One region of the Pseudoalteromonas sp. SG45-5 genome, then DNA from elsewhere that is predicted to be linked to it. Evidence: riboswitches for the same ligand, from Rfam matches in the RefSeq annotation. Region 1 holds a riboswitch; the other holds the start of a gene.
What was found. Region 1 has a riboswitch for cobalamin ahead of H5119_RS06045 (TonB-dependent receptor domain-containing protein). Riboswitches for the same ligand answer to the same signal wherever they lie in the genome.

Region 1 (16,009 bases):
ATTATCATGATAACACCCAGCTAAAACAAACCAATGAGATAATAGCTCAACTGCAAAGTCATGTAAGTAATCCAATTGTTACAGAGGTTAGCCCTGCTAGCACTTATTACCCAGCTGAGCACTATCATCAAGACTATTACAATGAAAATCCACAGCAGGGTTATTGCAGTATTTTAATCGCGCCAAAATTACATAAGTTTGAAACCGTGTTCGAAGAGTTTTTAACTGATTAATACCAATCTAAATAAGTATAGAAGCTATTTAACGATAATAAAATTGCGCTCTAACTAGGAAAAAACTTTATATCTAGTGGTTCTAAATAAAAAATTTATAACGACGTTAGCGTGTGATTTAATCCGTTAAACTGTTTAGAGGTCTACGCAGGTTGGTATAACTTAAAAGTAAACAGAAAAAGCAAAAAGCCCGATAATTTATCGGGCTTTTGTATTTTTAATAACTAAATAATAAATTTAGAACTGGTAGCTAATCCCAGCAAATACTTGTCTGCTGGGTGCGGTGTAACCTAAAAGCTCACCACTTGCGGCAAAGCCAATACCCGCAGTGAAGTACTCTTTATCAGTTAAGTTTTCAATACGTGCATGTAGCGCTAGATTATCTAAAAGCTGATAGTTAGCAGCAATATTAAACACAGTAAACGCTGCAATTTCTGTATCGTAGTATGAAATTGAATCGCGAGCTGAGCGATATAGCATGGTTAGATTGGCGTCAAAATGTCCCCACCTTTTAGTTAGTGTATAATTAAATGCTTCAGATGGGCGACGCGCCAACTCTTTACCCGTAGTTTCATCTTCTGTATCTAAAAAACTTAAGTTAGCGTTATGTTCAAACCCTAACGCGCTAAACTCAGCACTAATTTCAACCCCTTGCATAGACACACGCGCAACATTTGAAGGTACATATTTTCCCAAATTAGCGTCATATTGGTTTTCAATTAAGTTTGTAATATTATTATCAAAAATAGTAATATCGTAACGACCCCATTTTGTTGTAAGCGTAATGCCCAGCTCATTATTCACAGCCTCTTCGGGCTTAATATCGCTGTTACCTACATAATAGAGGCTATTCGTTACAAACGCGTTCACCAATGATGGTGCTCTAAATGCTGTACCGTGACTTGCACGAACGCTAATATATTTATTAGCTTTATAACCAACACCTGTACTGTATGTATTAGCGCGACCGTGGTAATCGTAATCATCGGTTCTAATAACAGCACTAGCAAGCCATATGTCATCATCATAAAAAGCACCAATAAATAATGCTTTATTATCGCGTTTTTCATGTAATGAAGTTGCTGTAGAACCGGATAAATCTTCTTGTAATAAATTAACACCGCCACTTAGTTCTAGTGTTTGAGTTAAAGTATATAGACCACGATATTCTGCTTCAAAACGTTCAGTACTATAAAAAGTATTTACTGCAGTCCCTGTTTGCTCATTTTCTTCTTGCGATAAACTGACTGAAACACCTTGATTATAATTTTGAGAGCTTTTTTCCCAACCTAATTTAGCTATATAGTTTTCAAAATCATAAGCGTCGCTAGAGTATGCCGAATCGTATTCGCCCTCACCTTCACTATACTGTGCTTGTGCGCTAAATTGACCCAAGTCTTCAGTATGATAGCTTAAGTTAAAACCAATATTTTTATTTCTATAGCCATCATCATCATGATCTTTAGTAATTGCAGCAGTAGGGTCTTTTTCAGTAACATCAAAGCCATCTGTTTCTTCATAACCTGCATTGTATTTAAAGCTCAACGCATCTTTAGCTACCCCACCTGCTAGCTGATAGTTTGAGTAACTATTGCTACCAAATGTAGCAGATAAAGTATTATTAATTGCATCACGAGTAATGATGTTAATAACCCCTGCGATTGCATCTGAACCATAAATGGCCGCGCGAGCACCTTTGATAACTTCGATACGTTCAATGCTATTAACTGGGATGTTAGTAAGCGACACACTACCCGAAGTCGCATCACTTATCCTAACACCATCCACCAAAACCAATGTGTACTTTGCCGACGCGCCACGTACAAATACATCCGCTTTTTGCCCAAAGCCCCCATTACTTACAATATCAAGACCAACAACTGTATTTAAAAGGGAAGGTAAATCGCGTACGTTACTTGCTTCTATTTCAGCACGTTTAATAACATTTACGCTCGCTAAAACATCATTAATTGATTGCTCAAACTTGTTAGCTGTAACGGTTATTTTTTCAATTGATTGTTCTGCACCAGACGCAGAAAATGAAAGCGCAGCAGAAATTGCAACGCCAAGGGTTGTTTTGTTTAGCATGAGATCCCCTACCTTTGCCCACCGCAAAGATTTAAGTAAGATTGCATCAAGGCCGGTCTCCGGACTCAGTAGGCACATAAAAAACACCATACTTTACCGTTGCGGGGGCAGTGTTGGGTTTGTAGTCATCATGAAAACGCACCAACTTCCCGATTATCCTGCTAAAAACTTATTAACTTGAAGCGTTTAGCAAGCACCTTGAAAATATGCCGCTATTGTGAGTATTTTGTTGATAAATGTCAATGGACGTCTATATAGCTAAATGCAGATTTACCAATGTGAGTTATGAAAGAGCAAGCCCATATAATACCAATTTTATTAAAAACATGATCATTCTAGCGTATTAAATAACTCACTAACTACGTTAAAAACTATTTATATAGAACAACTATGTATCATAGTTTTAGCCTTGTTATTGCGCTATTTTCTTATCGCTATAATAGATCACTAATTTAATGCAATTGGTATAACAAAAAAGCCAAACACTGCTGTTTGGCTTTTAATTAACCCCCTAGCTGGTTAGCTAGATTTTTGAAGGTGTTTTAATCACGGAAATTTTTAAATTGGAAAGGCTGGCCTAAATCGGCGCTGCGCACAACCTGCATTGCTTCTTGAAGGTCGTCGCGTTTTTTACCTGTTACACGTACTTCTTCACCTTGAATGGCCGCTTGCACTTTAACTTTCGAGTCTTTAATGGCTTTTACAACTTTTTTAGCCATGTCTTTTTCGATGCCTTGCTTTAACCCGACATTACGAAAAACATTTTTGCCTGCACGACTAATATCTTGTAGCTCTAAACTTGATACGTCCATGCCACGCTTAGATATTTTGTTCGCCAAAATATCAAATAACTGCATAACCTGAGAGTCTGCTTCGGCTTTTAATTTAATTGTTTTATCGTTTAACTCGATAGATGCATCAACGCCTCTAAAGTCAAAACGTGTTTCTAGTTCACGATTTGCGTTATCGACTGCGTTTTTAGCTTCGTTCATTTCTACTTCAGATACAATATCAAATGAAGGCATTGGTTTCTCCTAACTGTCTAATACCAATTTTATTAAAAACATGATCATTCTAGCGTATTAAATAACTCACTAACGACGTTAAAAATTATTTATATAGAACAACTATGTATCATAATTTTAGCCTTATTATTGAGTTGTTTTCTTATCGCTATAATAGATCACTAATTTAATGCAATTGGTGTAATCTTAATTTATGCCGCAATTATAACGCTAAAATAATAAATCTTTACATTTTTCTGCATCTTGTTCAGGTGCGATACTAAATTAGTTTGATATACTTTGGTCTCTTTTTTAAGCGATTTTAGGATTTGTCGTGACAAGGCGTGTTTATCAAGCAATTTTTTTGATCAGTATCGTAGCGTTTACCTTTTTATTTGCCAAAGAAATAAAAGGAGGGGTTACAAATTTATTCCCTCATATTGATAAAGTAGCCCACTTTGGGATTTTTTTCGTACTTGCCATAATAATGGATAAGGCATTTAAGCTACCTTTATACGCACAAATACTGTTACTAGCAGGTTATGGCGCTTGCATCGAAATAATGCAAGATGCCCTTCCTTACAGGCAAGCATCTATAGGTGATTTTATTGCCGATTTTGCAGGTGCAGCTAGCTATTTTTTACTCAGAGTGATTTTTACTCCTCGCAAAAAGAATCCTTATGACTAATATTCTTGTTGTTGGTGATGGTGCAATTGGTTTACTTTTAAGTCATTTTTTAAGTAACCAACACAACGTTTATGTTTTAACACGTAAAGCCACAAATAATACGCGCTTTTATAGTCGTAAAAACAGTGCCTCACAAAAAATAAATGCCCGCTTCATCTCACTAAATCAACTAGCTACACAACCAAAATTTGGCGTGATATTAATGACAGTGAAAGCTTTTCAAGTGCAAAGCGCGTTTGAGCAGGTAAAGCCTTACTTAACTGAGCACACAAATATAGTACTTTCACATAATGGCATGGGTAATGTTGAAGAATTAAAGTCAGAATTAATCCCAAGCCAAGCTCTCTACTTTTTAACAACAAGTATGGCAGGCTTTAAATCGAATCAATACATTGTGCAACATACCGGTGAAGGCCAAAGTGTAATTGGTGGCTGCAATAGTTTAGCGCTTAAAAACATATCAACTATGGCTAACACTTTAAAAAGTATTCCAAAGCTGCACGCTACAAGCAACATACAACAACTACGATTCGAGAAACTATTCGTTAATATTGCCATAAATCCATTAAGTGCATTACATAACGTTAAAAATGGCCAACTTCGCGATCCCCAATACAATTCAATGATCATCAATTTACTCACTGAAGCGTGTAACATTGCAAAAGCACAAGGCCTTAATATTCCTTTAATTAATGCACTAACTACAGCCTATAACGTAATGGAACTAACAGCGCAAAATTACTCTTCCATGCAACAAGATGTGATTAACGAGAGGCCAACTGAAATAACAGCAATGTGTGGTTATATTAATGAACAGGGTAAAGTTTATAATATTAAAACTCCCTATAATAACCAGTTATTAGCTAAAATTCAGGCAAAAAAAAGCGTGGTATAAACCACGCTTATATCAATTTTTAACTTTTATGGACGATAAACCTTTACGGTATCAAAGCCTTGCTCGTGCAACATAAGTGCCTGTAGCTGGCTCATTACGCCTCTATCACAATATAAATAATAGTCCGTATTTTTTGGTAAATCACCAAACTTAGTTGCTAAGCGAAAAAATGGTAAGTGTATTACTTCAACTCCGTCTATCTCAAGTGGCGATGCGTCTTCTTCCTCTGGCGAGCGAATATCAACAACAACCGCGCCCGCTGGTAAATCAGCAACTGACTCTGCTTCTTTTAGCTCTTGCTTAGCCTCAACATCGATATCGCGCACATCCATTATACGTGCATTATCTACAACCGTATCAAGCACATCAAAGTCGAACTTTTCTTCTTCGGCTTCTATTACTTCAATTTTGGCTTTAACAGTCGGCTTTTTAGAAATAACACCACAGTATTCTGGCATCGTTTCGGCCATTTCGGCGGTACCAATTTGGCGAGCTAGGTTGATAATTTCTTGTTTGTCGTTTTGAATAAGCGGGCGTAAAATAAGCGTTTCAGTAACACGGTCAATCACGCTTAAATTAGCTAATGTTTGACTAGATACTTGCCCAATACTTTCTCCGGTAACAAGTGCTTGAATGTTTAGCTTTTGCGCTACAACACTCCCCGCGCGCATCATCATACGCTTAAGCACGACACCCATTTGGCTGTTTTCAACGTTTTCTAAAATTTCAGCGACAACGGGTTCAAAATCAATAGTTATAAATTTAACTTTGTGTGTTGAACTGTATTTTTTCCATAAAAAATAGCTTGCTTGTTTAACACCAATTTCGTGCGCTGCGCCACCTAAATTAAAGAATAAAAAGTGTGTACGCGCACCTTTTCGAATCATTTGATAGCTTGCTACGCCAGAATCAAAGCCACCAGACATCAGCGAAAGTACATCTTCTTGAGTTGGCAACGGGAAGCCCGCCATACCAAAATGCGTTTGCGAAACAATGTAAGCTTTATCGTCTTTTACTTCTAGGCGTATTGTTACTTCTGGGCGGCTAAGTTTAACGCTTGCGCCTTCAATGTGCTGATTTAATCCGCCGCCAACATAGCGTTCTAAATCAGTTGAGGTAAAGTCGTGTTGCCCTATGCGCTTAGCACGTACGCAAAAGGTTTTACCTATAATAGTATGACCAACTAAAGCGATGGTTTTTTGATAGATATCATCGAGTGTTTCAAATTGCGTTTCGGTTACTTCAATAAACTGAACAATGCCAGGTATGCGCTTAAGGCTGTCGATAAACTCAAGGCGAACTTGTGCATCTTCAAGCTTAGTAACAACTGAAATATTATCCCAGTTATTTCTTACTTGTACTTTTTCGTCAACACGACGCAATACAATCTTAATGTTATTTTCTAACACTTTAGTAAAGCGTTTACGGACTGAACGGCTTTTAATGGCTATTTCAGGGTGTAGTTTGACGATAAATTTAAGCATAGTTCACTCTTAGACTGCGGGAATTCGCGCTCCCAGACATTTGGCGCGCGATTATAACAAAAAATTCAGCGTCTAGGAAATAACCAAAACTTAATCGTTAGATATCACTTTGGGCATGTTGTGCTAACTCAGTGTATTTATCTCTTAACTGATTAAGCTTATTAATACTTTTATCCGTACTGTAAGCTCTAAATAATGTCAGTACTTTTAAAATGCCATGATAAATATCTTGCTCTAACAGTGTCCCACTTAATCTACGCGCTTTAATATAAGGCGTCCAAAAACTTACTGTAAGCTTTAGTGTGTGGGCCAGCTCAATAGCATCTTCTTCATCTATAGCAATCATTTCACTATCACGTAAACCAAGAATAATCTTACGCACCTGCTCTAATAACTCTAATTGAAAGTCAATATAGGCCTGCTTTAAATAGGCATCTCGCGATAAAATATCACCTAGATTGTCGTAAAAAAAATGATATCGCCACATCAATTCAAATAACGAGTCTAAGTAGGCTGTTAAATGGCTAAAAGCATCATCGTCTTTATTAATTGGTTTAAAGTGAGTGCTTAAATGATCTCGATAAAGTGCAAATATATGACGAATAATGTCTTCTTTATTTTTAAAATGATAGTAAAGATTACCAGGGCTCATCCCTAAATGCGACGCAATATGATTGGTCGATATTGCACGTTCACCTTGTTCGTTAAATAACGAAATACTGGTGTGTATTATTTTGTCCTTGGTATTCATATGCTAATACTCAAATTATCTAAGGGCTACGTTACACTAAAAAAGAGGCTATGCAGTATAAACAAATATCTACCATATAACACTCCCACCCCACATATTCCCTTTGAAGTATTGCTATTTGCAATTGCTGATTTGTGCAAAAAACACTGTTAAACTAACGTTAAAATAATAAATAGTGAATATTATGAACATAACTGCAATTTACCCTGGCACTTTTGATCCACTTACAAACGGTCATACTGACCTTATTCAACGTGCTGCAAAAATGTTTGATACCGTATTAGTCGCTATTGCGCATAACCCGAGTAAAAAACCTTGTTTTAGTCTTGAGGAACGTGTGGAGCTGGCCAACACCATTTTAAGTCATTTAGATAACGTGAAAGTAATTGGTTTTTCAGGGCTGCTGGCAGATTTAGCAAGAGATAATAACGCCAATGTATTGATTCGTGGAATTAGAGCGGTGTCTGACTTTGATTACGAGTTTCAACTCGCTAATATGAATCGCCGCCTCAACCCCGATTTAGAAAGTGTATTTTTAACTCCAGCAGAGAGAAACTCTTTTATTTCCTCAACACTTGTTAAAGAAGTGGCACGTCACAACGGTGATGTCAGCGAATTTGTAGACCCTGTTATAGTAAAGGCTTTGAAAACCAAATTAGGCTGTGACTCTTAATAGCCATTGACTGCATTAGCGCATCATAAGCATGCGCTAATTAAGTGCTTTTCTACTCTAGATAATATAGTCAGATACGGCTACAAAACACCTTATGAGATTACCCAAGGTAATAAGTTTTCATCGTAAATTATTATAACTTAGCTGAAAAACACAAACACAACCTATACTGATAGTTATAGCCTTTTGTAGTTTTTTTTAGGTTTTAAAAGGCTAACGAGTTTACTTTTAAGTATGTGAAGGCCTAAAAAATCTCTATCTATAATGAGAGCTGCAACCATTAACAAATCATTAGCCGTCACTGTAAATGTATATATATCCCAAAAAAACCAAGGTTCTTGGTTTCTATAAATAAATACATCTAAGTACATGAGAGTCGCTAGAAGCATATTTATTGAAAGGCCTAAAATTAAATATATAAATGAAGGAGTTACTTTTTTAAAAAACTTATAGGCTATGAGAAGAGTTAGAATCGTGGCAAAATCATGCAACGCCCAATCAAGGTAAGTAGTATTATAATATGACAGCCAAGTAAAAAAGTAGTCAGTAGCTGTGTATGAAACCATCATTATGAATGAGCTGAGTAGTAATGTAGTCTTTCTTTTAACGCCTAGACTATAAACAAATAAATTAAAGAAAAAGGCCATTAAAAAAGCCCACATGACGAGGGCTGATAAAGAAAACATACCAAAAAAATCAGCTAAAAACATTTAGTTCCTTAAAATCACTTAGGGCGAGGCTTCAAAATTGTATTACCACGTTCAAGATCTGCTCCGCTAACAGCCATCGCTTCTTTAGAGATTGTCACTGTATCAGACTGTAAGGTTTTAGGGCTAGCAGTTTGTTCCATTGCAGGCTTTAATTGTTGCGTTTTATTGTATGCTTGCATCTGTACTTGGCTATTGTTTGAAATTTGCATGTGATTGTTCCTTATAAAGTTATATTTGGCGTAACTTTTGATCACACCATTGTACCGTTAAACACGTTATATATTTTAGTCCAAGTAGCCATTTCTGCTACTTGGCTTATATCAAAGCAACCAGTGTGCCAATTTTTTTTGACACCAGAAAATTAAGAATAAAAATTGCTGTCACACGCATATAATATCTATTTGCATTAATACTGAATCAATTTAAAGGATTAAGCTTGGCGTTAATTGCTTTAAAAATTGCTGGTAAATGAATGCAGAGCAATGACCGAGAACAACCAAATAATGAAACTTTGCCTTGCTATTAACAAGATTTTCTTACTTCAAAATAGATCACTTAATTAAGCGAATTGTAATAAAAGCGCACAGAGATAACCGTACGCTTTTGTATCTAGGGAATTTAAGCTACGTATTTACACGGGATCTCCGCGCTTTTACTTAACCTTAAAATATATTCCATTGCGACTTCGTCACAATTATCTTTACGAAGACAAAGCTCACAGTCTTTCATTACTTTTTCAGGCAAACTCTCTTTTGTACAAAATATAAAGCACTGTTTTTCGAAAAATTCTGGTACACGCGTTAGCACTATGACTCTATTTAGTGCCAATTTTTTGGCTTTTATTAATAGATGGTCAACTAACTGCCTTCCTTGTCCCGTTACTGTACTGTGTGGATCTATTCCTAATGAGCGTATTTCAGCAAGTCCCGTATCGTAAATATATAAAGAAGCGCAACCTGTTACCCTACCGTTAATTTCAGTAACCGCAAATTCATTTATAGAATGCACCATGTCACTTTTTGCACGCGGTAAGTTTTCACCTACTGTAGCCCAGTGCTGAATGAGCTTAGCTATTGACTCAACATCATCTAGATTTGCATCACGAACCGTTATTTGCTGTTTTTTTTTGGCGGCTTTAATTGCCCCCGTTACTTGCGCCATCGATGTGCCGCCAAAAGCTTGACGGGCTTTTATACATGCGTCTATTTCTAAAACCGGATATACATCGTCTTCAAAAACATCATTTACTGATTTGTACTGTTCAAGCGAAAGTGCTTCAAGCGTTTTACCTTCGCTAATCGCAAGCTGCACTAAAACACCTACAATGTGATGCCCTTCTCTAAATGGCACTCCTTTAGCAACTAAGTAATCAGCAAGTTCGGTGGCATTAGCATGACCCCCTTTAGCAGCCGCAAGCGTACGCTCGCCTTTTACTTTTATACCTTTAATACATGCTTGAGCCATATGAATACACGCAAGCCATGTTGGCATCGCGTCGAAAATGCCTTCTTTATCTTCTTGCATGTCTTTGTTATAAGCCAATGGAAGTGCTTTTAACGTCATCATCATTGCACTGAATGCACCAAATACACGACCCGTTTTACCGCGAATAAGTTCGAGTGCGTCTGGATTCTTTTTTTGTGGCATTAAAGACGAACCAGATGTCACGTTATCTGCAAGCTCTATAAAACCAGCTTCACCCGAGTTATAAAATATTAAATCTTCTGACATACGCGATAAATGAATCATCGAAATTGACGCACAGCTTAATAACTCTACAACAAAATCGCGATCGGATACGCCATCAAGACTATTTTTTGTTGCTCCGGTAAAACCCAAACCTTGCGCAAGTGCTTGACGATCAATTGGATAAGCAGTGCCAGCCAACGCGCCACTGCCTAGCGGGCAATAGTTCATACGGGCTTTAGCGTCTTGTAAACGGCTTTCGTCGCGTTCCAGCATTTCAACGTATGCCATACACCAGTGACTAAATAGTACTGGTTGAGCGCGCTGTAAATGAGTGTAACCTGGCAAAATAGTACCGAGTTCTCGCTCAGCAAGCGCTACAAATTCACCTTTTAATTGTGCGATTGCTTTTAAAATATGCTCGGCTGTATCCCTACACCATAATCTAAAGTCGGTGGCTACTTGGTCATTACGGCTTCTGCCTGTATGTAATTTTTTAGCTAAATCACCTACTTTTTCGATTAATGCAGCCTCAACATGTGAATGAATATCCTCTGCGCCTGATGTTACTACAGCAAGTGGATCACCTTTTACTTCTTCAAGTAACTCATACAATGCCGCAACGAGTTTTTTGTGTTCATCGTTTGATAACACATTGACTTGCTCAAGTGCGCCAGCCCATGCCACAGAGCCGATAATATCTTGCTCTGCTAACTGATAATCGAAGGGAAGAGAGTCGTTAAATTGCTTAAACGCCTCATCTGGACCCGTAGAAAAACGTCCGCCCCATAATGCCATGAAATATCTCCAAACCCTGTATTGCCCCTTTTACTGGGGCGTAATAATTATTTTTTAGCTAGCGCTGAAATTCTGCTTGAAAGCGAGAATAAACGGATAAAGCCTTCAGCGTGCGATTGGTCGTATACATCGTCTTCGCCAAATGTAGCAAATGCTTCACTGTATAAGCTATTTGGTGACTGCTTTTGAACCGCCGTTACTTGGCCTTTATATAGCTTAAGTACCACTTCACCTGTTGCCACTTTAGAAAGTGCTTCAGCACCGGCTAAAATAGAGTCTTTAAGTGGCGTAAACCAACGGCCGTCATATACTAAATGCGAAAATTCACCACCCAATACTTCTTTCCATTTACGGCTTGCTTTATCAAGTACTAGCTCGTCAATTGCTTGAAGTGCAGCCATAATTACAGTGCCGCCAGGGGTTTCATAACAACCGCGTGATTTCATACCGACTAAACGGTTTTCTACAATATCAACACGTCCAACACCATGAGGCGATGCAATATCGTTTAATTTAACCAAACAATCGTATGGTTTAAGCTCGACGCCATTTACAGCAACCACTTCGCCTTCAACAACTTTTAATGTTACTAATTCTGATTTGTCTGGTGCTTGCTCTGGAGAGTTAGTCCAAGTCCATACTTGCTCTGTGGGTTGACACCAAGGGTCTTCAAGCTCGCCACCTTCGTGCGAAATATGCCATGCATTGGCATCACGACTATAAATTTTTGTAGCTGACGCTGAACAGGGAATATCACGCTCTGCTAAGTAATCAAGTAATGATTCACGACTGGATAAATCCCACTCACGCCATGGCGCAATTACTTTTAAATCAGGGGCAAGGGCCGCAAAACATGATTCAAAACGAACTTGATCATTACCTTTACCTGTACAACCATGAGAAAGTGCATCAGCACCTACTTTACGTGCAATTTCAACCTGTGCTTTAGCAATAATAGGGCGCGCCATAGAAGTACCTAATAAATAAGTACCTTCGTAAATTGAACCGGTTTTAAGTGTTGGGTAAATGTAATCACTTACCATTTCATCTTTTAAGTCAACTACATAACATTCTGAAGCACCAGAGGCGATTGCTTTAGCTTCTACGCCTTCAAGTTCTTCTGCGCCTTGGCCTACATCAGCTACAAACGCGATTACTTCGCAGCCGTAGTTTTCTTTTAACCATGGCACAATAGCCGATGTATCAAGACCACCTGAATAGGCTAAAACGACTTTTTTAATTGAACTCATAGGTGTTCCTTAACAAAATTTGGATTTAGTAACGTCACTAGCAGAGCATTTTGCGCATGCATGCGGTTCTCTGCTTGTTGAATAATTTTTGATGCTGGACCATCCATTACCTCAGAGGTAATTTCAAATTCACGGTGTGCCGGTTGGCAATGTAAAACCGTAGTTGCACCGGTTTGATTTAGTAATGCCTGATTTAATTGATAAGGCATATATTTTTCTTTAACTTGCTCAAGCGGTGTTGTATCACCCATTGATACCCATGTATCTGCGTATACAACGTTTGCACCAACAGCAGCTTCAACACGGTCACTTACCATAACTGATGCACCATTCATTGCTGCAATTTGCTCTGCTTTTTTAAGTATTTGTGAATCAGGCGAACACCCTTTTGGTGTTACAGCAACAAAGTCAGTACCTAAAGTAGCAGCAAGTAACATCAATGAATGAGTCACGTTATTACCTTCACCTAAGTAAGCAACTTTAAGCTGACTCACATCGCCATGTACTTCTTGAAGCGTTAAAAAATCAGCCAGTGCTTGGCATGGGTGATACAAATCACACAAACTATTTACTACAGGTACCGATGAGAACTCACCTAACGTAGCTAATGTACTGTGCTGATTTACACGCGCCACAAGACCGTCGGCCCAAGTAGAAATATTAAGTGCGAAATCTTTAATTGATTCACGTGCGCCCATAGCACCATTTTGCTGATCTAAATAAACTGCATGACCACCTAAACGATTTATACCAATATCAAATGATAAACGAGTACGTAAACTTTGTTTTTCAAACAATGTTACGATTGATTTACCCGATAATACTTGGCTGTATTTTTCTGGCTTTGCTTTTATATCGCGCGCTAACTTTAATAAATTAAGTGCGCTTTGTTGGTCTAACTCTAAACCGGTTAAAAAATTCTTAAACATAATAAACCTATGGTGTAATCTTCGTTCCGACATGCTTGCCTTCAAGCAAGTCAGTTAAATTTTCTGGCTTTTGCCAGCTGGAAATATACACACCGCGTCGTAAATGTTGGGCAGCGTGAAGGCTGGTCTTAACTTTGACCTCCATCCCGCCCACAATTACTCCTTCATCTATTAAAGTATCAATGTGTTTTGTGTCAAGTTGATGTAGCGGTTGTTTATTTACGTCAAGTACCGCTTCTACATCCGTCATAAAAATGAGTTCTGCGTTTAAATTACTAGCAATAGCCGCTGCAGCTTCATCAGCATTTACGTTATACCAAAGGCCTTGCTCATCAAAACCGATAGAGCTAACGATCGGTAAGCGGCCAAGTTTAAGTAAATCGTTAATAATAGAATCATCGTTACTTGTGCATTTACCTACTAAACAAAGTGCTTTTAACTTTTGTGTAGCGCTAACACCCGCCTCGAAAAGACTCAAACCAACAGGCTTATGACCAGTACGAATAGCTTGAGCCATTAATTGTTTATTTGCACAACCTGCGAGTGCACCCACTATATAAGGCATTTGCTCTGCTGGACTAATACGTAAACCTTGGTGTTTAGCACTAGCAAAACCAGCCCCTTTTAGCCACGTGTCTACTAAAGAACCACCGCCATGAACAATTACAAACTGAGCATTTTGTTGCTCATTAAGTACATCAAACAATGCTTTAGCCGCGTTTTCTGTATTAAGTACAGCACCACCTAGTTTAATAACCCACGTTTCTTTACTCATTTAAAACGCTCCTTTTAAGCCCGTGGTATGCTCTAAATTCATTGATAGATTAATACACTGTAAAGCTTGACCTGCAGCACCTTTTAATAAATTATCTATTGCTGCAATAACAATTAATTGCGATCCTTGCTGCTGCCAACCAATATCAACATAAGGTTGCTTAGCTACACCTTTTATTGATGGGATTTTATCGCCTAATAAACGAATAAGTGGCTCATCGGCAAGTACCTGATACGCTTGTGTTACTTGCTCACTTGTTACCTCAGGCTTTAACTGCACATAAATAGTTTCTAAAATACCACGAGGAAAATTGCCTAAGTGCGGCGTAAATAAGACTTGGTGACCAAGGTGTTGCTCAATTTCAGGACCGTGACGGTGGTTAAATAAACCATAAGGAGCAAGTGATACCTCACAAAAATGAGTACCTACACTGGCTTTACGCCCAGCACCAGTTACACCCGACACCGCATTAATGATAATACGTTGCTCGCTTAACAAACCTGCTTGTTGTAGGGGTTTCAATGCATTAAGTGCAGCTGTAGGGTAACACCCTGCCACAGCAACTAATTGAGCTTCAGCAATTGCATCGCCATTCCATTCAGCTAAACCATAAGCAGCTTTATTTAATAACTCAGGATGTTTGTGCTCAAAACCATAGTAGGTAACGTAATCATCATTGCTCGCAAGGCGATAACCGCCAGATAAATCAAAGACCTTTTTACTCATTGCTAAAAAACGCGGTGCTAAATCAACACTCACTTTATGATCAGTACATAAACACACATAATCAGCACCAATTTGGATGTCATCAAAAGCTGATTCACTAAGAGGAAGTAATGGTAGGTCAAGCAAGCCGAGATGCTCTGGGTATAAATCACTCAGCAATTTTTTTTTATCTAAGCTACCCTCAGATACATAACAGCCTGTTAACGTTAAGTTTGGGTGTTTAGCAACTAAACTTGCTAACTCTGCGCCGCTGTATCCACTTGCGCCAATAATCACTACATTCATTTGTTACTCGTTATCTTAAAATTAGTTATTACTTACCTATAATGTTCGCTTAAACTAGCCTTGGCGCTAATTCAGCCTTTTATTAATGAATTTTGATTATCGTCGCACTGTTTTCATAACGTTACTTTCAATATATTTATGCTTAAAAAGTGAATTGATATTCATCATAAATACTTTTATATTGTTATGCAATTAAATTGAATACTTATTTTGGATTTTTTATGCCTTTGCCATCGTTTATTTCTATGTATCAACAATTGATTGCAGCCCCGTCTATCAGTGCTATTGAAGACAACCTGTGTATGAGCAATAAAAACGTAATCGAACTTCTTGCGAGGTGGTGTGAAACACTTGGCTTTACATGTGAAATCATTGAATTAGAAGGAGGCAAAGGGCGCTATAATTTATTAGCCAGACGCGGAGAAGGTGATGGTGGGTTAATGCTTGCGGGTCACACCGATACAGTACCGTTTGATGATAGCCGCTGGAATCACAACCCATTTAAACTTACCGAACTCGATAATAAATTATACGGGCTGGGAAGCATTGATATGAAAGGTTTTTTTGCTTTTGTGCTACAAGCTGTTAGTGAACTTGATGAAAAACAGCAAACTCAACCTATTTTAATACTCGCCACTGCCGACGAAGAAACTACAATGGCCGGTGCACAACAAATTTGTAGGCACCCAAATTTAAAACCTGCGCGCTGTATCATTGGCGAACCGACTGATATGACTCCAGTATTTACACATAAAGGACATATGAGTACAGCAATTAGAGTAATTGGACGTTCAGGGCATAGCTCCGATCCCGAACGTGGTCTCAACGCCATAGAAATCATGCATAAAGTGACTTCAAAATTATTGATCTTAAAAGAGCAGTTAAAGCATAAATATTCATTAAGCCACTTTAAAATACCTTACCCTACATTGAATTTTGGTAATATTCATGGTGGTGACAACGCGAATAGAATTTGTGGTTGCTGCGAAATGCATATAGATATGCGACCGCTTCCAGGGCTAAGTGTGAAAGAG
Region 2 (16,009 bases), on a different contig from region 1:
AAATGTATGCTGCTCATCTACGTAGCCTAAACTTATGCGCTGGGTCCAATTATTATTTAGTGTTTTAGAATGGCCTATGTATGCGCTATTTAAATCGGTTGTTTGATCAAATTCACTAAACTCTTCCCCTCTTCGGTATAGCGACTCTTCGCGCTGCTCAGAGTAACTTAAAATGCCATAACTAAAAGGTGTATCTATCGCATAAAACGGGTAGGTTAGTTCGAGTAAATGACGTTTTCCATCACTATTATCGGCATATTCTAATCGGCCACGGTAGCGGCTAGAAAAAATGTTTGGATCATCATACACAAATAAATAACCATTGCGGTCGCTGTCTGTGGTACGTGAAAACGACAAACGTTTACCCCAACCAAACAGGTTTGATTCTCTAAAACCTATACTCGATTTATTTTCACCACCACTACGGCTAAAATTTACTTCGGGTAATAAAGTCCATAAATCACGGGTCACTACGTTTACATTAATGTCGCCATCGCAGTTTTCAGTTGCGCTAATTTGAGCGTCATACAAATAGCCTTCTTTTCTAAGAAGACGTTCTGATTCAGCCAGTTTTTTAGCATCGTATTTATCGCCTTCAGTAAATAGCAATAAGTTTGTAATTACTTCAGGCTCTGTTTGTATATGAGCGCGGTTGGCAAAGCGAAACAGTGCGTTATTCTCAGCTTCTAATTCAGTATTAAATACATTGAGTTGCTTAAGCGAAATGGTTGCAATCTTTGCGTCGGGCTTAGCTGCAATAAGGATTGTATTATCGTTTAGCTGACGACGTAAATTGTTATCATCAGAGTGTTTTAATTTTTCAATTGGGCAGCCGCTATCACCATTAGTTTGCGCTAATGCGTTGGGAATAAAAAAGCTTAAAATACTTAAGCTAATATAATAATGTGCTATCCGCTTTTTATTAACCATTTAAACTCTTTATTGTTTCGTAGCAAATGACTACCGTGATATCAGCTTACATCATTGTTATAAAAATGTAAGTTAAAAGTATTGAGTAAAGAAATAAAATATAGTCAATTATTAGGGGAGTGTTTATAAGTGAGTTCTAGGTTGAACTTCGTAGCGACGATGGGATTATTTACTAAAACGTATTTTCAACGGAGTAAGTGGGGTATAAAAAACTTACTCGATTTTTATACCAATATACGTTTATGAAATAATGCCGACGCGGTGACTTAGACAACGAGGGCAAACCATAAGCAGCTTCTTAACTTAAATAAAAAGTAAGGGCAGCAAGTAAGTGTTCGGCATCGAAACCTTCGCCATTGATCCACGTGCTCTCGCTGTAATGTTCAAAATTTAAATTAAAAGTTTGCAGCTGATAAGTAAACCTAATTTGGTGACGATCCGCTCCAGCAGAGTATTCATTAATTGTTATTTCATCAGAATGTAAAAACAAAGAACCCCATATTTCAAAGTCCTCATCATGAGGGGCCTCTTGTGGGTGTATGGTAATGCACTTATGAATGTGGTTGTATTCTATTTTGGTCATAACACTCTTATTGGGTAGCTAAATAATGTCGAATTGCAGTTAAAAAGGCACCGCCGTATTTATTTAATTTGGTAAATCCAACCCCCGACACCTTCAAAAATTCGCTATCGTTTGTAGGCATAAGCTGCGCCATTTCGGCTAATGTTTTATCGTTAAATACAACATAAGGTGGAACATCATCGGCATCAGCTAGCTCTTTACGCAACGCTCTTAAACGGGCGAATAGTTTTTTATCGTAGTTAAACTGTGCGAGTTTATCTTGGTAAACGTGCTTAGCTTGCAGGCGAGGCTCAGCAAGTTGCAGTGCATATTCGCTTTTTAAAATAGCGCGAGCTGCTTCGGTTAAACGAAGTGATGCACCTTGCGTTATATCTTGGCTAAGTAAGCCTTGATGAATTAGCTGACGTAAAATACTGAGCCAAAACTCACTGCTTTTATCCCTACCTATGCCATAGGTACTTAGCTCGTGATGGTTGTTATCGCGTATACGGCTAGTATTTGCGCCGCGCAGTAGTTCAACAATGTAACCAAGACCAAAGCGTTGATCGGCTCTATATACACAGGATAGGGCTTGTTGGGCTACCAACGTACCATCAAAACTTTTTGGCGGATTTAAGCAAATATCACAGTTACCGCAAGGTTCGCGTTGGTATTCACTAAAGTAATTAAGCAAAATCTGGCGACGACATGTTTGTGCTTCAGCAAAACTTGCCATTGCATTAAAGCGCTGCTCTTCTACGCGACGACGTTGTTCGTCGTCTATATCTTCAAAAAAACGTCTAACACGGCCAATGTCGGCCGGATCAAAGTACATAATAGCCTCAGCAGCAAGGCCATCTCGCCCAGCACGTCCGGTCTCTTGATAATACGACTCTATACTTTTTGGAATATCGTAATGCAACACAAAGCGTACGTTAGGTTTATTTATACCCATACCAAAGGCAACGGTTGCCACCACGATCTGAATATCGTCGCGGGCAAAACCAGTTTGTACAAATTGGCGTTGTTCGTTACTCATACCTGCGTGATAGGCGGCGGCGTTTAGCCCTGCATCGGCCAGCTTTTCAGCAATATCGTCTACACGTTTTCGGCTAGTGCAATAAATAATCCCGCTTTGGCTTTTTTGTTCTTTTAAGTAGCGCAGCAGTTGCGCCATAGGTTTAAATTTTTCTTCTATGGTGTAACGAATATTAGGGCGATCAAAGCTGCCAGTGTGGATATACGGCTGTTGTAATTTTAATTGTGCAACAATATCAAAACGGGTGGCTTTATCTGCTGTGGCAGTGAGCGCCATCATGGGAACATGTGCAAAACGCTGTTTTAGTTCGTTTAAACGAAAGTAGTGTGGTCTAAAATCGTGGCCCCAATGTGACACACAATGAGCTTCATCTATGGCAAACAAACTTACATTTAAATGTGATAGGCGCTCTAAAAAATCGCGCTGTAATACTTTTTCAGGTGCCACGTATAAGAGTTTAATTAACCCCTGATGAAGTTGTTGATACACCAACTGCTGCTCTTCACGTGCTAAGCTGTTATTAACGTACGCAGCTTTTACACCAAGTGCTTGTAGTTGAGTGACCTGATCTTGCATTAGTGATATGAGCGGAGATATAACAATGGTTACGCCTTCAAGCACTAAAGCCGGAATTTGATAACATACCGATTTACCACCGCCAGTAGGCAGTAATACAAGCGAATCTTGCCCATTTAGAGCCGCATCAATAACTGCTTTTTGACCGTCACGAAATTCGCTGTAGCCAAACACTTGTTTGAGGACAGTTTCAGGTTTGCGCACTAGTGTGCTTGAAGATAGTGTTGATGTATTCATTGGCGGGTATTTTAGTGGTTTTTTTGTGATATGTCTTTAGCTGAGTTGCTTAACCTTACCCCTATTGTAAGTAAATTTAACTCTGCTAGTGTTGAAATAGCTTTTTAATATCAGGCTTATTTAAAATGACTTAACGAGAGCCTCGAAGTTTTGCCTAAGTTATGCTTTACTCATCGTACCAGTTTAAACATAGAGAATAATAATGAATAAAGAAATGTTAATTGAACAAGTGGGCGCATTGTTTGTAAATGGTATGCCATTTAATCAGTTTTTAAATATTTCGATTGAATCATTAAGCCCAGGGCAGGCCAAGATTACATTTCCTTGGCAGGATGTATTAATCGGCAACCCAGCCCAAAAAATATTACACGGTGGTGTTATCTCTGCTGTGCTTGATAACGTTGGAGGCATGCTCGCTGCGGCCAGTGTAATTGATAAGCTCACTGATTTTGATATACAAAGCGTGCAACAAAAATTAGCAACGCTTGGCACCATCGATATGCGTACCGATTATTTACGTCCGGGTAAGGGGGAGGTATTTACTGCGAGCGCCACACTTATTCGTTCAGGTAACAAGGTGTGTGTATGTCGTATGGAGTTACATAATGAACAAGCGATTCAAATTGCTTTTGGTACAGGCACGTATTTAGTTGGATAAAACAGCAATGGCAAGTAGAATAGCGACCTTTTAAATCACTAAGTGTTTATTATGTCGATTGATACTGAACAGCGTAAAGGTGCTATTTTTGCTTGTCTTGCTTTTTTTATGTGGGGTCTTGCGCCAATATATTTTAAGTTGCTTCAGCATGTTTCTGCGTTTGAAATTTTAATGCATCGAGTTGTTTGGTCGGTTGCATTTTTAGTATTAGTAGTGAGCGTTTTAAGATATTGGGATAAAGTTAAGCGCATTGTTGTGCAACCTAAGCTTTTGTTTATGCTTGTTATTACTTCCGCATTACTTGGGTTTAATTGGGGGCTATTTATATGGGCTATAAATAACAACCACATGCTTGATGCAAGTTTAGGCTATTACATTAATCCTCTTTTAAATGTTCTGTTGGGTATGCTTTTTTTAGGTGAGCGCCTGCGTAAATTTCAAGGCGTTGCTGTAGCGCTTGCGTTTACGGGGGTGTTATTGCAATTAATTAGTTTTGGCTCGTTTCCTGTGGTGGCTTTTTCGTTGGCGATATCGTTTGCACTTTATGGTTTGTTACGTAAAAAACTACCGGTTGAAGCCCTACCTGGCATATTGCTAGAAGCAATTATTTTGCTACCAGTCGCCCTCATTTACTGGTGGTTAATGGCTCCTTCTGCTACATCAAACTTATCTGCAAACGATTGGTACACTGGTGTATTACTTATTAGTGCAGGTATAGTAACAACACTGCCGCTACTTTGCTTTACCGGCGCAGCAAAACGCTTGCAATATACTACCTTGGGCTTTTTTCAGTATATTGGGCCAAGCCTCATGTTTATATTGGCAGTGGTGTTTTACGGTGAAGTATTTGACGCTGAAAGATTAGTTACGTTTGCATGTATTTGGAGTGCACTCGCTATTTTTAGTTGGGATTCATATCATCAGTCGCGCAAACGAAAAAAAGCGGCCATTACAGCCGCAGAAGTATAGTTAACTAATAGAGCTGTTAGCTAACTACTTTATTACGACCAGATTCTTTAGCGTCGTATAGCTTTAAGTCGGCCTGTTTTAATAATTCATCAATTTGATAAACAGGTCCAATTGAAAAGCCAATAGAAATAGTAAATTTAATTTTAGCTTTGCTAAACTCTTGGCTGTTTGTTTCGATAAAATACCTAAAGCCTTCTAATCTTTTAAGTGCTTCTTGCTTATCTGTATCGGCAAAATAAACAGCAAACTCTTCGCCACCCAAGCGTGCCACTAAATACTTTTTAAAGTATTTGCTAAAACAAATAGATAAACCTTTTAACACTTCGTCGCCAATATCATGGCCATAGGTATCGTTGATTGCTTTAAAGTGATCAATATCCAGCATCGCTAATGCGCCATTGCCTTCATCAAGTTTAATTATTTTAAGGGATTTTTTTGCCTCTTCAAAAAAGTAACGACGATTAGGTAATTTAGTAAGGTAGTCAGTATTAGCTTGCTTTTTTATGGTTGCTATAAGCGTTAACATATCGACGTTTTGGCTAAGCCGGCAATAAAACTCTTCACTATTGAAAGGTTTATGTAAGTAATCATTTGCGCCATTTTTTAAAAATAGCGTCGATAAATCAGATGAATCAGCGCCTGATATACCAATTATCGCTTTCTCATCATTGTTATATAAACGGCGTATTTCGGTACATAATTCATCACCATTCATATTTGGCATTTCATTATCAGTAATAATAACAGAGATATCAGGGGCTGCCTCAAGCATGGCAAGTGCTTCTTTTCCATCTTCAGCTTGTAATGTTTGGTATTTATGACGTGTCAGTAGGCTACAAATATAATGTCGTGTAGGTGCAGAGTCATCAACAACTAGCACTTTTATGTCTTCGTTTCGAGGGAGTCTTAATAATTGTTTTTCGAGATACTGATAAGCTTGTTTATTCTCTTTAATGATGTAATCAATTATTGGGTATTTTTCTACTGTTTCACGGGTTTTTTTGTCGATATTACCCGTCATAACAATTGTTGGAATTTCGGCCTGTACAGTACAGGGTACTGCTTCACCTGACGGGGCGTCGGGTAAAATATAATCGACAACAGCGCAAAAGTAGTTATTCTTACTTATAAGTTCTTTTGTTTGTGCCAATGATTCTGCTATATCAACCTCATACCCAGCCTTAAGCGCGATGTGCTTTTGCACTCGCGCGATTGTTGGCGTATCTTCAACTATCAGTAATTTTCGCGTCACGTAACAACCTTGTTTATATTTTGCAAAATTATTTGCTTATATAAGTTGTAACTGTTAAAACGCAAAAAAGCAAATAACTTAGATACTTACAGGCTATCAGATTCAGAGTAATAGTCTTGGCTAATAGGCACTGGGGTTGATATTTTTGAGCGGCCAAATAATGTATGAAACTTCGTTTTACAAGTCGTTAGCTTTAAGTATTTAACCCAAGTACGCTCGATTGGATTAGTTGGTTCTTGTGAACCAGTTACCACGGCTAAAAACTGTTTTTGGTGTTCATTTTGTGGCTCAATTGTCTTGCTGTATAAGCCTTTTAAAACAACGCCGTGTTGCTCTAAGATACTGGCTTCTAATAAGGTGAAGTTTCCGCTGCGGCTAAAGCCTCGTGGAAAATTCTGATCATCATAAAATTGACGTTGGCTAACAAATGCTTGGCGTAGTAATGAAATGTTATTGCTCATAGCTTTATCCTCATACCCTATTAATTAGCTGGAGTATGATGCAAGTTTGGCAATTTATTAAACAAATTATTTTTATCGTGAGGATAAAAAATTGGATATCGATTTATTAAAAACATTTGTTGAAGTCGTGCGTACACGCCACTTCGGTAAAGCGGCCGAAAATCTTTACATTACGCAGTCTGCAGTAAGTTTTAGAATTCGTCAATTAGAGCAAGGGCTTGGTGTTAATTTATTTATACGCCAGCGTAATAATATTCAACTCACAGCACCGGGTGAGCGTTTATTGCCGCATGCGCAAATGATTATTACGGGTATGCAACGTGCTAAAGTTGATGTTGCACTTGCTGATAACATGCACAAACAAATTAGCTTAGCTGGAACGCCTAATATTTGGGATGCATTCTTACAATTCGGTATTACTAACATTGTATCGGCCATGCCTGGCGTGTCGTTGGTCGCTGAAGTTAAAGCACAACAAGAAAGTACTCGTTTATTGCTAGAACGTACGCTCGATTTAGCTATTTTATTTGATCCCCCTAAAGTAGATGAGCTAGTTGTTGAGCGTATTTGTGAACTGCCAATCATCCCCGTGAGCGGGTACGATACTGCAACTAACGAGAACTTCTTTGATAACCAATATGTGTATGTTGATTGGGGGACTACTTTTTCACTTTGGCATGCTCGTCAATTCACTGGTAAAACACCGCCTTACTTTAGAACTAGCACCGGGCGTATTGCACTTGACCTAATACTACAATGTGGTGGTAGTGCATTTATACCTCAAGTATTGGTTGAAGGGCATTTAGAAACCGGTGAGTTATTTCATGTAAAAGATGTAGAAAACACGTCAAGGGATGTATTTATTGCCTATCATAGAGATAATGAACAGAAAGAATTAATAGAAACCTTAGTTAGCTTGTTAACGCAAATGACGCCAAGCCTGTTGTTAAAATAGGTAAGTAGGTGCGGTCGTTTATTTGATTTTCATGTTATTTTGGTTTCATATTTAATGCACTTTTATTAATTAAAAAAGACATTAATGTTTCTATTGTAATATTAGTGTCATTTAGCGGTGACAGAATGTAGCTGTTTTAAAAAATTAGTCTTTTGTGATTATCCAAGGAAATAACATGAAATTTGTAAAATCGAGCTTATGCTTAGCACTATTAAGTGGTTTATCTTTTAATGCAATCGCGGATGTCGACGTGTACGGTAAAGCGAACGTAACAGTGCAATCATCTGATGATGGTGAAGGGTCTTTTACTGAGATTAAAAGTAATGCATCTCGTTTTGGCTTAAAGGGTTCTGAAAAAATAAATGATGGCTTAGAAGCTGTTTATAAGTTTGAGTTTCAAGTTGATGTGTCTGATGCTGATTCAAAAGGCGATAATGACGATAACATTTCTGCGCGTAACCAGTACGTTGGTTTAAAAGGATCGTTCGGTCAAGTTGTAATTGGACGTAATGATACTGCACTTAAACAATCTCAAGGTAAGTTAGATTTATTTAATGACCTTGAAGGCGATATTAAAAATGTATTTAAAGGTGAAAATCGTTTAGGTGATTCAGTTAGCTATTCATCAAACTCATACGAAGGTTTTAAAGTACTTGCTACTTTTATTGCCGAAGATGACGTAGACGCCGATAATGGTTACTCAATGGCGGTTACTTACGGTGATGTTGCACTTAAAAAGAGTGCAGTATATGCATCTATTGCGGTTGATAGTGAAGTAAATGGCTACGATGTAGTACGTGCGTCAATTCAAGGTAAAATTGAAGACTTTAAATTGGGCGCAATGTATCAAACACAAGAAAAAGTAGACGGTAGCGCAGAAGCTGATGGTTATTTAGTAAATGCGGCTTACAGCATGGGTAGCAATACTTTTAAAGTGCAATATCAAGCTATGGATTTTGACGACAGTAATGATAAGTCAGCAATCTCAGTGGGTATTGATCACAAATTAAATAAAAACATTAAAGTATTTGGTTTTTACTCAAGCTTCGATATGGACAACAATGTTGACCAAGATTACGTAGGCTTAGGTATGGAATACAAGTTTTAACTATTCGCTAAATTAGTTAAAACACTCCCTTTTTAACCGCACTCTTTTAAGTGCGGTTTTTTTTGCTTTAAATTATTTACTTAGCCGCCCATAATAGACATTCATTTGGAATGAGGTGAGAGTCCTCGACTGTTCCCGCAACTGTAAGCAGCTGAGCTGTAAGTCAGATACAAATGGTATAATACCAATTTTATTAAAAACATGATCTTTCTAGCGAATTAAATAACTTACTAACTCCGTTGAAAATTATTCATATAGAACAAGTATATGTCATAATTTCCGCCTTGTTATTAAGCTATTTGTTTGTCGCTATAATAAATCACTAATTTAATGCAATTGGTATGAATTCTTTTAACGAGCGGGTTTACTCATTTTTTCTTGTAGTGCATTAGTATTTTTATCGCATTTTTGGTGAGTTTAACCCTATCTAGGACTGACTATTGCACACTCAAACGCCATTAAATATATCATTACTAAACGTTAAAAACGTATCGTGGGGTATTGGCAATAAAACGATCCTCAAAAAAATAAACCTTAAAATAACCACAGGTAAATTTGTTGGTTTAATTGGCCCCAACGGCGCAGGTAAATCGAGCTTATTGCGTTGTTTATATCGTTTTAATAAACCAACTGAAGGTGTTATAGAATTTAACAACACCGATATTTGGCAGCTAAAAAGCGATGAGTACGCAAAAAAAGTAGCGGTTGTTTTGCAAGAAACCCCGTCGCAATTTAACTTAAGCGTATTTGACGTTATTGCGCTTGGGCTAACGCCTCATAAATCGCTATTTAGCTCAATAACTAACATTGATAAACAAAAAATCACCCAAGCTATTAACACCGTAGGGTTGGTAGATCATAGTGATCAAAGCTTTGAATCACTTTCAGGTGGTGAAAAGCAAAGGGCGCTTATTGCCCGCGCCATAGTCCAGCAACCTCAACTGTTAATAATGGACGAGCCTACCAGCCATTTAGATGTTAAATATCAAATACAGGTAATGGAGCTGGCTAAATCGTTGGGTGTTACGGTATTTGCATCGTTTCACGATTTAAACTTAGCTTCTGCAATGTGCGATGAACTAGTGGTTATTAAAAATGGTGAAATTACGCATTCAGGCACGCCAAGTGAGGTATTAACCGAAAACATGCTAGGCGACGTTTTTGGTGTCTGCGCCCAAGTAAATAATCACCCACAGCTATCGCAATCTGGAAATAGTATCCCTCATATCACTTACTTTTATGGTTACGAATAATATGAGCGCAGTTAATAGTCGCCACTCACTTGCGCTATTTATAAGTGCTGCAGCTGCTTTATTTAGCTTATTTGCAGCACTTAGTTTTGGTGCAGCAGATACCTCATTGCAAGATGTACTTAATAGTTTTTTGCTCTCAAATGATGCCTCTTTTAATACGCGTATTATTTACGAGCTAAGAATGCCACGTACATTACTCGCCTTTTTAGCCGGCTCTGGTTTAGCCATTGCGGGGCTTATTTTACAAACGGTAACGCGCAATCAGTTAGCCGATCCTTACTTATTTGGAATATCGTCGGGTGCCTCTTTTGGGGTGGTGTTACTTATGGCGCTATCCGGCATTAGCGCAGGTTTTATGTTATCGGCAGCGGCATTGTTAGGTAGTTTACTCGCTATGAGTTTATTAATACTTATTGCAGGTAGGCAACAAAGTGCACAGGTAGAATCAATGTTATTAGCAGGCGTTGCTCTGTCGTTTTTATTTAGCGCGTTTACCAGCTTATTGCTTTATTGGAGCGATCCTCAGGCGGTAGCCGCTATTTTATTTTGGACACTGGGCAGCTTTGCGCGTGCGCAGTGGGCTACGCTTTGGTTGCCTTTATTGGTAATCGCATTATGTACATTTTTAATGCTGAGTTTTAGAAGGCAACTCAATGCCATGCTACTTGGCGATGAGAGTGCAATTACATTGGGTGTAAGAGTGCAGCGCTTTAGAATCCTCATGCTGGTTTTAAGTTCGCTAATTACCGCTGTGCTGGTGGCTATGTGTGGCGGCATAGGATTTGTAGGGTTAATGGTGCCACATATTGTGCGCTTTTTTATATCTCAAGGCTCCATAGCTGGATTACTGGTAACCAGCTTGGTGGGTGGTACATTTATGGTGTGGGTTGATGTACTTTCGCGTTCATTACTAAAAAACCAAGAGTTACCCGTCGGTGTTATTACAGCTGCTATTGGTAGCGTGTTCTTTTTAAGTTTGTTATTTTTTAGAAAATCAAAGGTGTAACTCCATGAAAACCTTAATGGTGCAAGGCACTACATCAGACGCAGGTAAAAGTACCTTAGTTGCAGCGCTTTGTAGAGTGTTTGCCAAGCGAGGGATAAATGTTGCGCCCTTTAAACCTCAAAATATGGCACTCAATAGCGCCGTAACTAAAGATGGCGGCGAAATTGGCCGCGCCCAAGCACTACAAGCAATAGCTGCAAAGGTGGAGCCCGAAATCGACTTTAACCCTATATTACTTAAGCCTAATAGCGACACCGGCGCACAAGTGATTATTCACGGAAAAGCGATAAGTAATATGGAAGCGGGCAAATATCACGACTATAAAAAAGTGGCGATGGATGCGGTAATTACTTCACATAACCGCTTAGCGAAACGTTTTGATTTACTACTCGTTGAAGGAGCAGGTAGCCCTGCTGAAATAAACCTGCGTGAAAATGACATTGCTAATATGGGGTACGCCGAAGAGGTAGATTGCTCTGTAATTATCATTGCCGATATTGATAAAGGCGGTGTGTTTGCACATTTGGTAGGTACGCTTGCGTTGTTAAGCGAGTCAGAACAGGCGCGCGTAAAAGGCTTTGTTATAAACCGCTTTAGAGGCGATATCAGTTTACTTCAAGGCGGGCTTGATTGGCTTGAAGACTATACAAACAAACCCGTACTTGGCGTATTACCTTATTTGCATGACCTCGCGCTTGACGCTGAAGACGCTGTCGCAATTGATAATAACGTAACTAACGCCATAATTAATATTGCAGTGTTGCTCGTTCCACACATTAGTAATCACACCGATTTTGATGCACTGCGTTTGCACCCACATATTAATATAAATTATGTATGCCACACGCAAACGATCCCAGACGTTGATCTGATCATTCTACCAGGCAGTAAAAACGTGCTAGGTGATCTAACCTTTTTAAAAAATGAAGGTTGGGACACACAAATTAAGCGTCATTTACGCTATGGTGGCAAAGTACTTGGTATTTGTGGTGGCATGCAAATGCTGGGCAATACGCTCAACGATCCCGATGGTATTGAGTCGTCATTAAAACAAGTAAATGGACTTGCCCTATGCGACTTTGAAACCACGCTGGCAACGCAAAAAGTATTAACTAAAATAACCGCTACACTGCTTTTAAATAACCAATCAACCCCCTGTAGTGGTTACGAAATACATGCAGGGATTAGCCAAGGAGCAGCGCTTCATAAGCCATTTTTAAGCTTTGATGAAAGCCACCCCCATGGTTTTGCGTTTGACGGTTTTATTAGCGATGATAACGCCATTGCAGGCACCTATCTACATGGCTTGTTTGATGAAGCCGATGCTACATCGCAAATTTTAAAGTGGGTAAAACCAAGCGCCTCAATTAATCCAATTAGTATTGTTGATCACCGTGAGCAGCAGTTAGAACAATTAGCAACCATGTGCGAAACGCATTTAAACATACAGCAAATTATCTCGATTTATGAAGGGCACAATAATGACTGAACAAAACAACGATAAGCACCAGCAGCGCCAACAAAAAGTAAAAGAGCAAGTGGATGCGCGCGTTGCTGCCGCGCAAGATGTAAAAGGTATTTTTCAGGTAATTACCGGTAACGGTAAAGGTAAATCAACCTCGGGCTTTGGCGTTGTAGCACGCAGTGTGGGACATGGTAAAAAAGCGGCCGTTTGCCAATATATAAAAGGTACTTGGGAGTGCGGAGAGCGTAATTTATTACAAGGAGCAGGCGTTGAATTTGTTGTAATGAACACCGGTTTTACCTGGGATACGCAAAATAAAGAAGCCGATACTGCAGCCGCGCAGGCAACATGGCAAGAGTCAAAACGTATGCTTGCTGATAGCAGTATTGATTTAGTATTACTTGATGAGCTTACGTATATGGTGACCTATGGCTATGTAGATTTAGATGAAGTAGTAATGGCGCTGAATAACCGCCCGCCAATGCAGTCGGTTATTATTACAGGGCGTGCAGCGCATCGTACTTTAACAGACCTTGCCGACACAGTAAGCGAAGTGCGTAATGTAAAACACGCATTCGACTCAGGTATAAAAGCGCTTGAAGGGTTTGATTACTAATGTTTAGAGCGTTTTTTATTAGGCTACTGTTTTTTAGCGTATCGAGTAATACATTTGCAGAGCAGGTAGAGGATTCTAAAAAGCTGCGAATAATTGCCCTTGCACCGCACATAGTCGAAAACCTATTTGCCATCGGGGCGGGCGATAATATCGTGGGTACAGTTGATTACGCCGACTATCCTGCTGAGGCCCAAAGTATTGAGCGCATAGGGGGTTATTACGGTATCTCTCTTGAAAAAGTATTGGCGCTTAAACCTGATTTAGTTATTGCGTGGAAAAGTGGAAATCAAAGCGAAGATTTAGCCCAAATAGAGCGTTTAGGTATAAAAGTATATTTGAGTAACCCGACCACAATCGACGCTGTAGCCGACGAGTTACTTACTTTTGGTGAATTTACAGGGAATATTGAGCAAAGCCAGCAAGCAGCAAATGCATTTACGCAAAAACTAAACGGTATAGTTAAAAGCCAGCAAGGTAAAAAAAATATAACTGGGTTTTATCAGTTATGGCCAGAACCTATGATGTCAGTAGGCAAAAATACATGGATCAGCCAGCTAATAGAAACATGCCATGTAAGTAATGTATTTGCGCAGAGTACGACGGATTATCCGCAAATTAGTATCGAAAATGTTATCGTTACTAAGCCACAAGTCATTATTATCCCTGATGAAAAATCAAAAATGCCACAACCGGTTGTTAATTGGCAAAAATGGCCAGAAGTGCCAGCCGTTAAAAATGGTCAATTTATTAGCGTAAATGCCAACTTATTACATCGTTTTTCGCCGCGTATGCTAGATGGGCTCGCTGATATGTGTGATAAAATAGACGTATCACGTAAACAGATTAAGAGTACACAATGAGCGATTGGGCTACATTTTTAGAAAGTGAATTACAGCAACCTTACATGCAGCAAACGTTAGAGTATGTGGCTAATCGCCGCAATGAAGGTGTTGCTGTTTATCCGCCTGAACCTCAAGTATTTAGTGCTTTTGATGCCACAGCGCTTAATAACATCCGCGTTGTCATTTTAGGGCAAGACCCATACCACGGTGCAGGGCAAGCGCATGGTTTGTGTTTTTCGGTATTGCCTGATGTAAAAAAACTGCCGCCGTCGCTTAAAAATATGTACAAAGAGTTGGCTACCGATATCAGCGGGTTTACCACGCCAGATCATGGTTATTTACAAAGCTGGGCAGAGCAGGGGGTATTTTTACTCAATACCGTACTGACCGTTGAGCAAGGGCAAGCGCATTCTCATAAGCATTTAGGGTGGGAGCAATTTACCGATAATGTAATAGCGCATATTAATAAGTACTGCGAAGGTGTGGTATTTATTTTATGGGGTGCACATGCACAAAAAAAAGGTAAGGGTATAGACAGCGCTCGTCATCATGTTTTAAAAGGGCCGCACCCATCGCCACTTTCGGCGCATAGAGGTTTTTTTGGTTGTAAGCATTTTTCACAAACAAATGAGTTACTACAATCTCAAAGTGAAAAGCCAATTAACTGGCAAATCTAGTTTCTTTCAAAGAGTTCAAATGGTTTAAAAACATTAAAAAAGGCTTCCATATGCTGGAAGCCTTTTTGTTTAGTTGGTGTGTATTGAATTAAAAATCGAGCTCTTCAATTGCAATACTGTCTGTAAAATAGTCTAGTTCTTGTAGTTCTTTACGAAGGCGTTGCTTATCTTTTATTGCTTCTATTTCACGCCATTTTCTTTTTTTATTTTTCTGAGAGGTTTTCCGTGTTGTATCAGGACCTTCTAGTATCTCTAATATATCGTTTAGGCTATCCATGAACTTCTCCTATTGATTTTGTGACCTCAAGAATACCTATACCACAGGCCTAGCTAAAATAGAATAAAAAAGTGACAATAATGTTACATAAGTGTGATGTATTGATGAAGGTTTTACTAGGTCAATAGGAGGATTGAAGTTATTTCAGGCACAAAAAAACGCCGCAAATGCGACGTTTTTTAAAGTACGTTTGTATCGCAAGCTACATTGCTTTAAAACGTGCTTCTAGTTGTTCTTGTGCATCAGCAAAAGAGCGAATACCTTCAGCTAGCTTTTCAGTTGCCATAGCATCTTGGTTATGTAACCAACGGAACTGCGCTTCTGTAAGCGGCTCTGGTTTTGGCTCTTGTGGAACATCACTTTCTAGCAAGTATTCCTGTGCGCCTTCAAGGTTGCCTAAATCTTCTAAAAGGTTAGGGCTAATAGTTAGTTTGTCGCAACCAGTAAGAGCAATAATTTCGCCCGTGTTACGGAAACTAGCACCCATCACGACTGTTTTGTAGTCATGACGTTTGTAAAATTCAAAAATGCTGCGTACAGACTGAACACCTGGATCTTGTAGCGGATCGGTCGGTTTTTCCATACCGTTAGCAACATGCCAATCTAAAATACGGCCAACAAATGGCGAAATAAGAAATACGTTTGCATCGGCACATGCGCGAGCTTGGGCATCGCTAAATAATAAAGTAAGGTTACATTTAGTGCCTTCTTTTTCTAGCTGCTCAGCGGCTTTAATACCTTCCCATGTAGACGCTACTTTAATTAAAATTTTATCTTTGCTTACACCTTCTTTTTCGTAAAGGCTAAGTAGAGTATGTGCTTTATCAATAGTCGCTTGCGTATTAAACGAAAGGCGTGCATCTACTTCAGTAGAAATATAACCAGGTACAATCTCGCTAATTTCTTTACCAAGTAACACGGCAAAGTAATCACATGCTAGTTCAAGTTGTTTAGCGGGCTCTTGCTCGGTTTCTTTTGCATAGCTCCAAGCTTTATCTAGGTAAGGCTTATATGCTTCAATCTCGCTCGCTTTTAATAAAAGCGACGGGTTTGTGGTTGCATCTTCTGGTTGATGCTTTTTGATCGCTTCAATATCGCCAGTGTCGGCTACGATAGATGAATGTTG

Region 2: it holds a riboswitch for cobalamin, as region 1 does, so the genes downstream of both, H5119_RS10375 (ABC transporter ATP-binding protein) here and H5119_RS06045 (TonB-dependent receptor domain-containing protein) in region 1, are expected to answer to the same signal.

The regions. Positions count from the first base shown of each region.
Region 1 is NZ_JACJEM010000013.1:46,108-62,116, reverse strand. It holds gene msrA (peptide-methionine (S)-S-oxide reductase MsrA) at 1-233, shown strand, start outside; gene H5119_RS06045 (TonB-dependent receptor domain-containing protein) at 471-2,321, opposite strand; cobalamin riboswitch at 2,354-2,537, opposite strand; gene H5119_RS06040 (YajQ family cyclic di-GMP-binding protein) at 2,864-3,346, opposite strand; gene H5119_RS06035 (VanZ family protein) at 3,660-4,013, shown strand; gene H5119_RS06030 (ketopantoate reductase family protein) at 4,006-4,908, shown strand; gene thiI (tRNA uracil 4-sulfurtransferase ThiI) at 4,935-6,392, opposite strand; gene H5119_RS06020 (TetR/AcrR family transcriptional regulator) at 6,490-7,143, opposite strand; gene coaD (pantetheine-phosphate adenylyltransferase) at 7,328-7,816, shown strand; gene H5119_RS06010 (hypothetical protein) at 7,993-8,526, opposite strand; gene H5119_RS06005 (hypothetical protein) at 8,541-8,735, opposite strand; gene argH (argininosuccinate lyase) at 9,145-11,010, opposite strand; gene H5119_RS05995 (argininosuccinate synthase) at 11,058-12,260, opposite strand; gene H5119_RS05990 (ornithine carbamoyltransferase) at 12,257-13,189, opposite strand; gene argB (acetylglutamate kinase) at 13,197-13,964, opposite strand; gene argC (N-acetyl-gamma-glutamyl-phosphate reductase) at 13,965-14,975, opposite strand; gene argE (acetylornithine deacetylase) at 15,197-16,009, shown strand, end outside.
Region 2 is NZ_JACJEM010000027.1:2,212-18,220, reverse strand. It holds gene H5119_RS10420 (POTRA domain-containing protein) at 1-930, opposite strand, end outside; gene H5119_RS10415 (DUF3630 family protein) at 1,229-1,513, opposite strand; gene recQ (DNA helicase RecQ) at 1,521-3,344, opposite strand; gene H5119_RS10405 (thioesterase family protein) at 3,547-4,002, shown strand; gene rarD (EamA family transporter RarD) at 4,054-4,971, shown strand; gene H5119_RS10395 (response regulator) at 4,988-6,223, opposite strand; gene H5119_RS10390 (DUF413 domain-containing protein) at 6,310-6,684, opposite strand; gene H5119_RS10385 (LysR family transcriptional regulator) at 6,776-7,639, shown strand; gene H5119_RS10380 (porin) at 7,815-8,747, shown strand; cobalamin riboswitch at 8,803-8,941, shown strand; gene H5119_RS10375 (ABC transporter ATP-binding protein) at 9,188-10,000, shown strand; gene H5119_RS10370 (iron ABC transporter permease) at 10,002-11,006, shown strand; gene H5119_RS10365 (cobyric acid synthase) at 11,011-12,495, shown strand; gene cobO (cob(I)yrinic acid a,c-diamide adenosyltransferase) at 12,488-13,087, shown strand; gene H5119_RS10355 (cobalamin-binding protein) at 13,087-13,947, shown strand; gene ung (uracil-DNA glycosylase) at 13,944-14,606, shown strand; gene H5119_RS10345 (DUF3545 family protein) at 14,695-14,883, opposite strand; gene tal (transaldolase) at 15,086-16,009, opposite strand, start outside.